Regions from separate parts of the Sinorhizobium sp. GQ132 genome, predicted to be linked through region 1. Evidence: riboswitches for the same ligand, from Rfam matches in the RefSeq annotation. Region 1 holds a riboswitch; the other holds the start of a gene.
What was found. Region 1 has a riboswitch for S-adenosylmethionine ahead of metA (homoserine O-acetyltransferase MetA). Riboswitches for the same ligand answer to the same signal wherever they lie in the genome.

Region 1 (4,193 bases):
TGTTCTCTTCACGGCCGCCGCCATCACCATAACGCTGGTGGCCTTCATGTTCACCGCCTCGCTCGCCCTGGCGCTCGCTGGGATCGCCGCCATTATTGCCGTCGGCAGCGCGATCGCCGCCAAGCTCAACGGGCGGCCCGTGCATGCTCGAGCGGGCGCACGCGCCAATCCGGGAAGCACTCAGCGCGAGATGCGGGTGTGGAACGACGGGCGCGGGACGATCATCGATCTTTAGAATCGGATTGCCGGAAGCGGGATGAAGCAAAGTGCGAAGCGGTTTTCCGCCCGCATCCCGCTTCATGAAAGCAGATTCTCCTTCATTTCGGCGCAAAACTGATCTAAACGCTTCTCGAACATTTCCGCTGAAATCGAAGGCCAAGTCATGGACAAGTTCGTCAAGCTCACCGGCGTTGCCGCTCCCCTGCCCGTCGTCAACATCGACACGGACATGATCATTCCGAAGGATTACCTGAAGACGATCAAGCGCACCGGTCTCGGCACCGGGCTTTTCGCCGAGGCGCGCTACAACGAGGACGGCACCCCCAACCCGGACTTCGTCCTCAACAAGCCTGCCTATCAGAACGCCAAGATTCTCGTCGCCGGCGACAATTTCGGCTGCGGCTCCTCGCGCGAGCATGCACCTTGGGCGCTCCTCGATTTCGGCATCCGCTGCGTCATCTCGACCTCCTTCGCCGACATCTTCTACAACAACTGTTTCAAGAACGGCATCCTGCCCATCGTCGTCAGCCAGGAAGACCTCGACAAGCTGATGGATGACGCCAGCCGCGGCTCCAATGCCATTCTCACGGTCGATCTCGAAGCGCAGGAGATCACCGGTCCGGACGGCGGCTCGATCAAGTTCGAGGTCGATGCCTTCAAGCGCCACTGCCTGCTGAACGGCCTCGACGATATCGGCCTCACGCTCGAAAAAGGCCGCTCCATCGACAATTACGAGAAGGCGACCGCCGCTTCCCGCCCCTGGGCATGATCTGCCGGATGACGCGCAAGCTCATTTCGTCCGGTTCGCCCTTCGAAAAGACGGCAGGTTATTCGCGTGCCGTCGCAAAGGGCGACTGGTGCTTCGTCTCCGGCACGACCGGCTACGACTACGCCACCATGACCATGCCGGAAACGGTGGAGGAACAGGCCCGCAACTGCCTGAAGACGATCGAAGGCGCCCTGAAGGAAGCCGGCTTCTCGCTGTCGGACGTCGTTCGCAACCACTACTACGTCACCGATGCCAGCTTTGCCGACCGCGTATTCCCGATCTTCGGCGAGACCTTCGGCGAGATCCGCCCGGCCGCGACGATGATCGTCTGCGACCTCATCCGCCCGGAAATGCTGATCGAGATCGAGGTTACGGCATTTCGGGGATAAGGCCGCCCCGACGCCGGCGAATCCTTTTTCATTGACCGCGCGGCCCTCCTCGCGCTATCTACGATCCGTGGTGATTTGGCCGGCCGGCTTGCAGCCACGTTAAAGAAGTCGCTAAAGGGCCGAGGGAACAATGGATTTCCGAGGACCGGTCGCGATCGTTTCGCCGCCGGTTTTTTTGTATTGATCGAGTGGACGCCCATGCCCATCAAGATACCCGATACGCTGCCCGCCTTCGAAACTCTCGTTCACGAGGGTGTGCGGCTGATGACCGAGACCGAGGCGGTCCGCCAGGACATCCGGCCGCTGCAGATCGGGCTCTTGAACCTGATGCCCAACAAGATCAAGACCGAGATCCAGATGGCGCGGCTGATCGGCGCCACGCCGCTTCAGGTCGAATTGACGCTCGTCCGCGTCAACGGCCACCGGCCGAAGAACACGCCCGAAGAACATCTGCTCGCCTTTTACGAGACCTTCGAGGAGGTGGAGGCCCGTAAGTTCGACGGCTTCATCATCACCGGCGCGCCGATCGAGACGCTCGAATACGAAGAGGTCACCTACTGGAAGGAGCTGCAGCGCATCTTCGATTGGACGACGACCAACGTCCATTCGACGCTGAACGTCTGCTGGGGCGGGATGGCTGCGATCTACCATTTCCACGGTGTTCCGAAATATCCGCTGAAGGAAAAAGCCTTCGGCGTCTACCGCCACCAGAACCTGCAGCCCTCTTCGGTCTATCTGAACGGCTTTTCCGACGATTTCGCCGTGCCCGTTTCGCGCTGGACCGAGGTGCGCCGCGCCGATATCGACCGGGTGCCGGATCTCGAAATCCTGATGGAATCAAAGGAAGTGGGCGTCTGCCTCGTGCACGAGAAGAAAGGCAACCGGCTCTACATGTTCAATCACGTCGAATATGATTCGACGTCCCTGTCGGAGGAATATTTCCGCGACGTCGATGCCGGCGTGCCGATCAAGCTGCCGCACGACTATTTCCCGCACAATGACTCCGCACTTCCGCCGCAGAACCGCTGGCGCAGCCATGCACATCTCTTCTTCGGCAACTGGATCAACGAGATTTACCAGACGACGCCCTACGAGCTGGCGAAGATCGGAACCGAAGAGCGTTGACGTAAAAAGTATGACTTTCCGGTTGCCGCCTCGGCGGAAATGCAGCAGGTTGACGCCGACTCGCGGAAATGGGGAGATGCATGGGAACAGATACGGAAATCTTCGGCCACCTGCCCTCCGGCGAGCCCGTACAGCGCGTGACGCTTCAGGGCGGTGGGCTGACGGCGTCGGTGATCACATGGGGCTCGGTCATCCAGGATCTTCGGCTCGAAGGACATGCAGCCCCGCTCGTGCTCGGCTTCGAGGATTTCGAAAGCTATCCAGCCCATTCCTCCTATTTCGGCGCCACGCCCGGGCGTAACGCCAACCGCATCGGCGGTGGCCGCTTCGTGCTCGAAGGCAAGGCCTATCAACTCGAGCTCAATGAGAAGGGCGCCACGCATCTCCACGGCGGCAGCGACAATATCGCCAAGCGCAACTGGTCGATCCTCAGGCGGGCCGAAGACAGCGTAACGCTCGAGATCACCGATCCGGACGGCCGCGCCGGCTACCCGGGCAATTGCACGATCACCTGCACCTATACGCTGAAACCGGGCGGCACGCTCAACGTCGTCTACGAAACTGAGACCGACGCACCGACCCTCGCCAATGTCTGCCAGCACAGCTATTTCAACCTCGACGGCGGCGCGGACGCATTCGGCCATGACATCATGATTGCGGCAGACCACTACCTGCCCACCGATGAACGGCAGATTCCGACGGGCGAGATCCGCCCCGTCGCCGGCACCGCCTTCGATCTTCGCGAAATGACCTCGCTGAGAAGGCAGCTGGACGGCGACGGGATCGCTTACGACCACAACTTCTGCCTCTCGCCGGAACGGATGCAGAAACGCTCCGTGGCGCTGGTACGCAGCATCAATTCCGGTGTGTCGCTGGAAGTGCTGACGACGGAGCCCGGCGTGCAGCTCTATACCGGAGAAAAGCTCGACGTACCGGTTCCCGGCCTCGACGGCCGTCGTTACGGCCCCTTCGCCGGCCTCTGCCTGGAAACCCAGATCTGGCCCGATGCGGTGAACCACGAAGGTTTCCCGAAGGCGGTGCTGAGACCCGGCGAAACGCTCCGGCAGGAAACGGATTACGTTTTTACGAAAAGCTGAGGCAGGGCAGGCCGTTAGAGCACTTTCAGTTTCACCGTTTCATCGAACAGTGAAACGCTTCCTGTCGGTCCTATCCGACCGATAACCGCCAACACCCACCGGCAGCGTGAGACCGGTGACGAATTCGGCTGCCGCAAAGGAAAGAAGAGAGCCCCAGCGTTTCAGTGTCAGAATCTGACTTGACAACTCCCGGCGATGTTACGTTATTACGTTCAATAAAACGAAATGTAATAACGTATCCACGAAGCCGGAGCATTGCCTCCGGCCGTCCATGCGACAGTGAGGTTCTCGTCAATGCCCGATCAGCTTGTCCCCACCCCCGTCACCGTCCTCACCGGCTATCTCGGCGCAGGAAAGACCACGCTTCTCAACCGCATCCTCTCCGAGCCGCATGGCAAGAAGTTCGCGGTCATCGTCAACGAGTTCGGCGAGGTCGGCATCGATAACGATCTCATCGTCGATGCCGACGAGGAGGTGTTCGAAATGAACAATGGCTGCATCTGCTGCACGGTGCGCGGGGACCTGATCCGCATCATCGAGGCGCTGATGCGCAGGCGCGAGCGGTTCGACGGCATCCTGATAGAGACGACGGGC
Region 2 (4,193 bases), on a different contig from region 1:
AGCGATTGCTGTACCGTCTGTTCCATGAGCGCGGCGTGCGCGTCTATGAGCCGCAGGCGGTCTACGATCGCTGCAGCTGCTCGCGCGAGAAGATCAAGGACGTTCTGGTGGGGCTCGGCAACGAGGATATCGAAGCCAGCGTCGAGGACGGCCTGATCAAGGTGACCTGCGAGTTCTGCTCGACGACCTACCGCTTCGAGGCGAGCGAAGTCCGCCCGCAATAGGGCAGCCGCGCTGAATTGCGCGCTGGATCAATTAAGCGTGCGGACGAGGCCCGGTGAATCGAGCGAGAAGGCGGGAATGGCGACGTCGAAAGTCTCCCCGCCTTCCGCCTCCATGCTGTAATGGCCGAACATCACGCCCGAGGGCGTATCCAGCGGGCAGCCGGAGGAGTACTCGTAGGTATCGCCGGGGTTGAGCAGCGGCTGCTCGCCGATCACGCCGGGGCCGCTCACCTCGTCCACCTGACCGTTCTCGTCGGTAATGTGCCAGTAGCGGGTCATCAGCCGGACCGCGCGCCCGGAATGGTTCGCTATGATGATGCGATAGCCCCAGACATAGCGGCTGTCGTCGGGGTCCGACTGTTCTTCCAGGTAGTACGGCTCGACCGTCACTTCGATGTCGCGTGTCAGCGCGCGGTACATGTGCAACACCCTGTTTCAAATCCGTACGCGTATTCTACAGCAATATGGTTTCGTCAAGAATAACGGCGAGATTGTGCGAGTGGTATCAAATTTCCCAGGAGGCAACGGCAATGCTTGACGGCGCGCTTCGCAGGCGGCTCGATCCGGTTCTGGACAGGTTCGGCGCCGCACTGGCCGGCCGCGGGGTCAGTGCCGATGCCGTCACCATCCTCGGCCTTTGCCTTGGCCTTGCGGCAGCCCTGCTCATCAGTCTCGGCGCTTATCTGCCCGCCGCCGCCCTGATCCTTGTGAGCCGGCTCTGCGACGGCCTCGACGGAGCCGTCGCCCGCGCGAGCCGGAAAACGGATTTCGGCGGCTTTCTCGACATCGTTCTCGATTTCACCTTTTACGGGGCCGTCCCACTCGGTTTCATCATCGCAGATCCGGCCGCAAACGGTCTCGCCGGCGGATTTCTGCTCTTCGCCTTCTATGTCAACGGCGCGAGCTTCCTCGCCTATGCCGTGATGGCCGAGAAGCGCGGCCTGACGACCGAGGTGCGTGGTGCGAAGTCGCTCTACTTCACGACGGGGCTCGCAGAGGCGACGGAGACGATCGTCTTTTTTCTGCTGTCGTGCCTGTTGCCCGGGTGGTTCCCCTTGTTCGCAACCGTCTTCGCGCTCGTCTGCCTCTATACCGCGCTGTCGCGGATCGTTCTCGCAAGACTGACGTTTCGGCGAGACTGACGACAAAGCCCGCTGACGCGGGCTTCGTCATGGTGTCGGTCAGGCGTTTACGGCCTTCAGCGCCCGTGCGAAATCCTCGATGAGGTCTTCGCTGTCCTCGATACCGGCCGAGAAGCGCACCGTTCCGGCGGAAATGCCGAGTTCGGCGCGGGCTTCGTCGGTGAGGTTTTTGTGGGTGGTCGTCGCCGGATGGGTGATCAGGCTCTTGGAATCGCCGAGATTGTTGGAGATCCGGATGATTTCAAGCGCGTTCTGCAGGGCGAAGGCTGCTTCCTTGCCACCCTTGAGCTCGAAGGCGACCAGCGTCGAGCCGCCGCTCATCTGCTTCGCAATGATGTCGGCCTGCGGGTGATCCTTGCGGCCCGGATAGATGACGCGGGCGACCTGCGGCTGCTCCGCAAGGAAATCGGCGATGCGGCGGGCGCTTTCGGTCTGCTGCTTGACGCGCAGCGGCAGGGTCTCGATCCCCTTCAGCAGCGTCCAGGCGTTGAAGGGCGACATGGCCGGGCCGGTGTGACGGAAATAGTCGTGCAGGTTCTCGTCGATCCACTGCTTGTCGGAGAGCACCACGCCGCCGAGGCAGCGCCCCTGGCCGTCGATGTGTTTCGTCGCGGAATAGACGACGACATGGGCGCCAAGCTCCAGCGGTTTCTGGAACAGCGGCGTCGCGAAGACGTTGTCGACCACCACCTTGGCGCCGATCTGATCGGCGAGCTTGGCGACGCCGGCGATGTCGATCACTTCAAGCGTCGGGTTGGTCGGGCTTTCGAGGAAGAAGACCTTGGTGTTCGGACGCACCGCGTCTTCCCAGTTCTTGAGATCGCGACCGTCGACCAGGGTGCACTCGACGCCGTATTTCGGCGCCAGCGTTTCCACGACCCAGCGGCAGGAGCCGAAGAGCGCCCGGGCCGCGACGATGTGGTCGCCCGCCTTCACCTGGCACAGGATTGCCGCGGAAACCGCCGCCATGCCGGAGGCTGTGGCGCGCGCCTCTTCGGCCCCTTCGAGCATGCACATGCGCTTCTCGAACATGTCGTTGGTCGGACTGCCGTAGCGCGCATAGATGAAACCGTCGGTCTCGCCCTTGAACCGGGCCTCCGCCGCTTCGGAGCTGTCGTAGACGAAGCCCTGCGTCAGAAAGATTGCTTCGGAGGTCTCGCCGTACTGGGAGCGGAGCGTTCCGCCGTGGACGAGTTGGGTTGCCGGGCGCCAATTCTTGCTCATGAGAACGTCACTTTCAAAAACAAAAAAACCGGCCGCGAAACGACCGGTTTGACACCCGGCCTTTTTAGCTACTTGTTTAACGTGGCTGCAAGCCGACCGGCCAAATCACCACGGGATAAAGCTCCAATACTGCCTGGCCGCGCTTGCGTCAATTCCCGGAGTTTGGTTTTGTCTGGCAACTGTAAATGAGGATCGGAATGGGGCGCGACACAGGGATTTTGGCCGACCGCGCAATTGCTGCGCTGTATGCCTCGGGACGACTGAAGAGCGAGAAGGCGCTGGATGATGACCAGATCCAGCCGGCCAGCCTCGATCTTCGCCTTGGCTCCAAGGCGTTCCGCGTCCGGGCGAGCTTCATGCCCGGCCCTTCTCATCTGGTCGCCGACAAGCTCGACCGGCTCAAGCTGCATGTCGTCGATCTGAGCGAAGGCGCCGTGCTCGAGACCGGCTGCGTCTACATCGTGCCGCTGATGGAAAGCCTGTCGCTGCCGGCAGACATGTCGGCCTCCGCCAATCCAAAGAGCTCGACCGGCCGGCTGGATATCTTCACACGCGTGATTACCGACAGGGCGCAGGAGTTCGACAAGATCCCGGCGGGCTACAGCGGACCGCTCTATCTCGAAATCAGCCCGCGAACCTTTCCGATCGTCGTCAGGCGCGGTTCGCGGCTTTCGCAGATACGCTTCCGCATAGGCCACTCGGTTCTTTCCGAGCAGGAGCTGCTGGCCCTGCACGAAAGCGACGTGCTCGTCGCCAGTGACCGGCCGAACGTTTCCGGCGGCGGCATTGCCCTTTCCATCGATCTCAAGGGCACCGGACCGGACGGCCTGATCGGCTACCGCGGCAAGCATCACACGTCGGTGGTCGATGTCGACAAGAAAGCCCAGCATGCCGTTTTCGACTTCTGGGAGCCGCTCTACAGCCGCGGCCGCGACGATCTCGTGCTCGACCCGGACGAGTTCTACATCCTCGTGTCCCGCGAAGCCGTCCATGTGCCGCCGCGCTATGCCGCCGAAATGACACCCTTCGACCCGCTCGTGGGCGAGTTCCGCGTCCATTATGCCGGCTTTTTCGATCCCGGATTCGGCCATGCGTCGGCCGGCGGCAGCGGCAGCCGGGCGGTGCTCGAGGTCCGCAGCCATGAGGTACCGTTCATTCTGGAGCACGGGCAGATCGTCGGCCGTCTCGTCTACGAGCACATGCTGGAACGTCCGGAGGGACTTTACGGCCTCGATCTCGGCTCCAATTATCAGGCGCAGGGCCTCAAGCTCTCCAAGCATTTTCGCGCCGAGTGAGCATTGTGCTTGACAGATCGCGGCTGTTGAGGAAATTTCCGGTTCTGTCGCGGGTGTAGTTCAGTGGTAGAACGCCAGCTTCCCAAGCTTGATGTCGTCGGTTCGATCCCGATCACCCGCTCCAATTCCTCCATTCATAGAGGCGCCATAGCGCTGCGGATTCTCTGGATATTGGTACTGTCGGCCGTTCTCGCCCCGGGTTTGGCCTTGGCACAGCCGAAGGAACTGCCCCGGCTGTTCGATGCCCGCGAACGGATTGCGAAGCCGGACCTCAGCGGCCTTGCCAGGCTCCGTTTCCTGACCACCGT

Region 2: another riboswitch for S-adenosylmethionine. It lies ahead of AC6CIG_RS12065 (O-succinylhomoserine sulfhydrylase); the one in region 1 lies ahead of metA (homoserine O-acetyltransferase MetA).

Annotation. Positions count from the first base shown of each region.
Region 1 covers NZ_JCAXDX010000008.1:25,725-29,917, forward strand. The annotation lists gene AC6CIG_RS20130 (hypothetical protein) at 1-235, shown strand, start outside; gene leuD (3-isopropylmalate dehydratase small subunit) at 383-988, shown strand; gene AC6CIG_RS20140 (RidA family protein) at 997-1,377, shown strand; SAM riboswitch at 1,435-1,512, shown strand; gene metA (homoserine O-acetyltransferase MetA) at 1,576-2,502, shown strand; gene AC6CIG_RS20150 (aldose epimerase family protein) at 2,583-3,599, shown strand; partial or broken gene AC6CIG_RS20155 (CobW family GTP-binding protein) at 3,894-4,193, shown strand, end outside.
Region 2 covers NZ_JCAXDX010000004.1:73,886-78,078, reverse strand. The annotation lists gene AC6CIG_RS12080 (Hsp33 family molecular chaperone) at 1-224, shown strand, start outside; gene apaG (Co2+/Mg2+ efflux facilitator ApaG/CorD) at 252-644, opposite strand; gene AC6CIG_RS12070 (CDP-alcohol phosphatidyltransferase family protein) at 755-1,366, shown strand; gene AC6CIG_RS12065 (O-succinylhomoserine sulfhydrylase) at 1,406-2,590, opposite strand; SAM riboswitch at 2,634-2,712, opposite strand; gene AC6CIG_RS12060 (2'-deoxycytidine 5'-triphosphate deaminase) at 2,788-3,885, shown strand; tRNA gene AC6CIG_RS12055 (tRNA-Gly) at 3,935-4,009, shown strand; gene AC6CIG_RS12050 (transporter substrate-binding domain-containing protein) at 4,087-4,193, shown strand, end outside.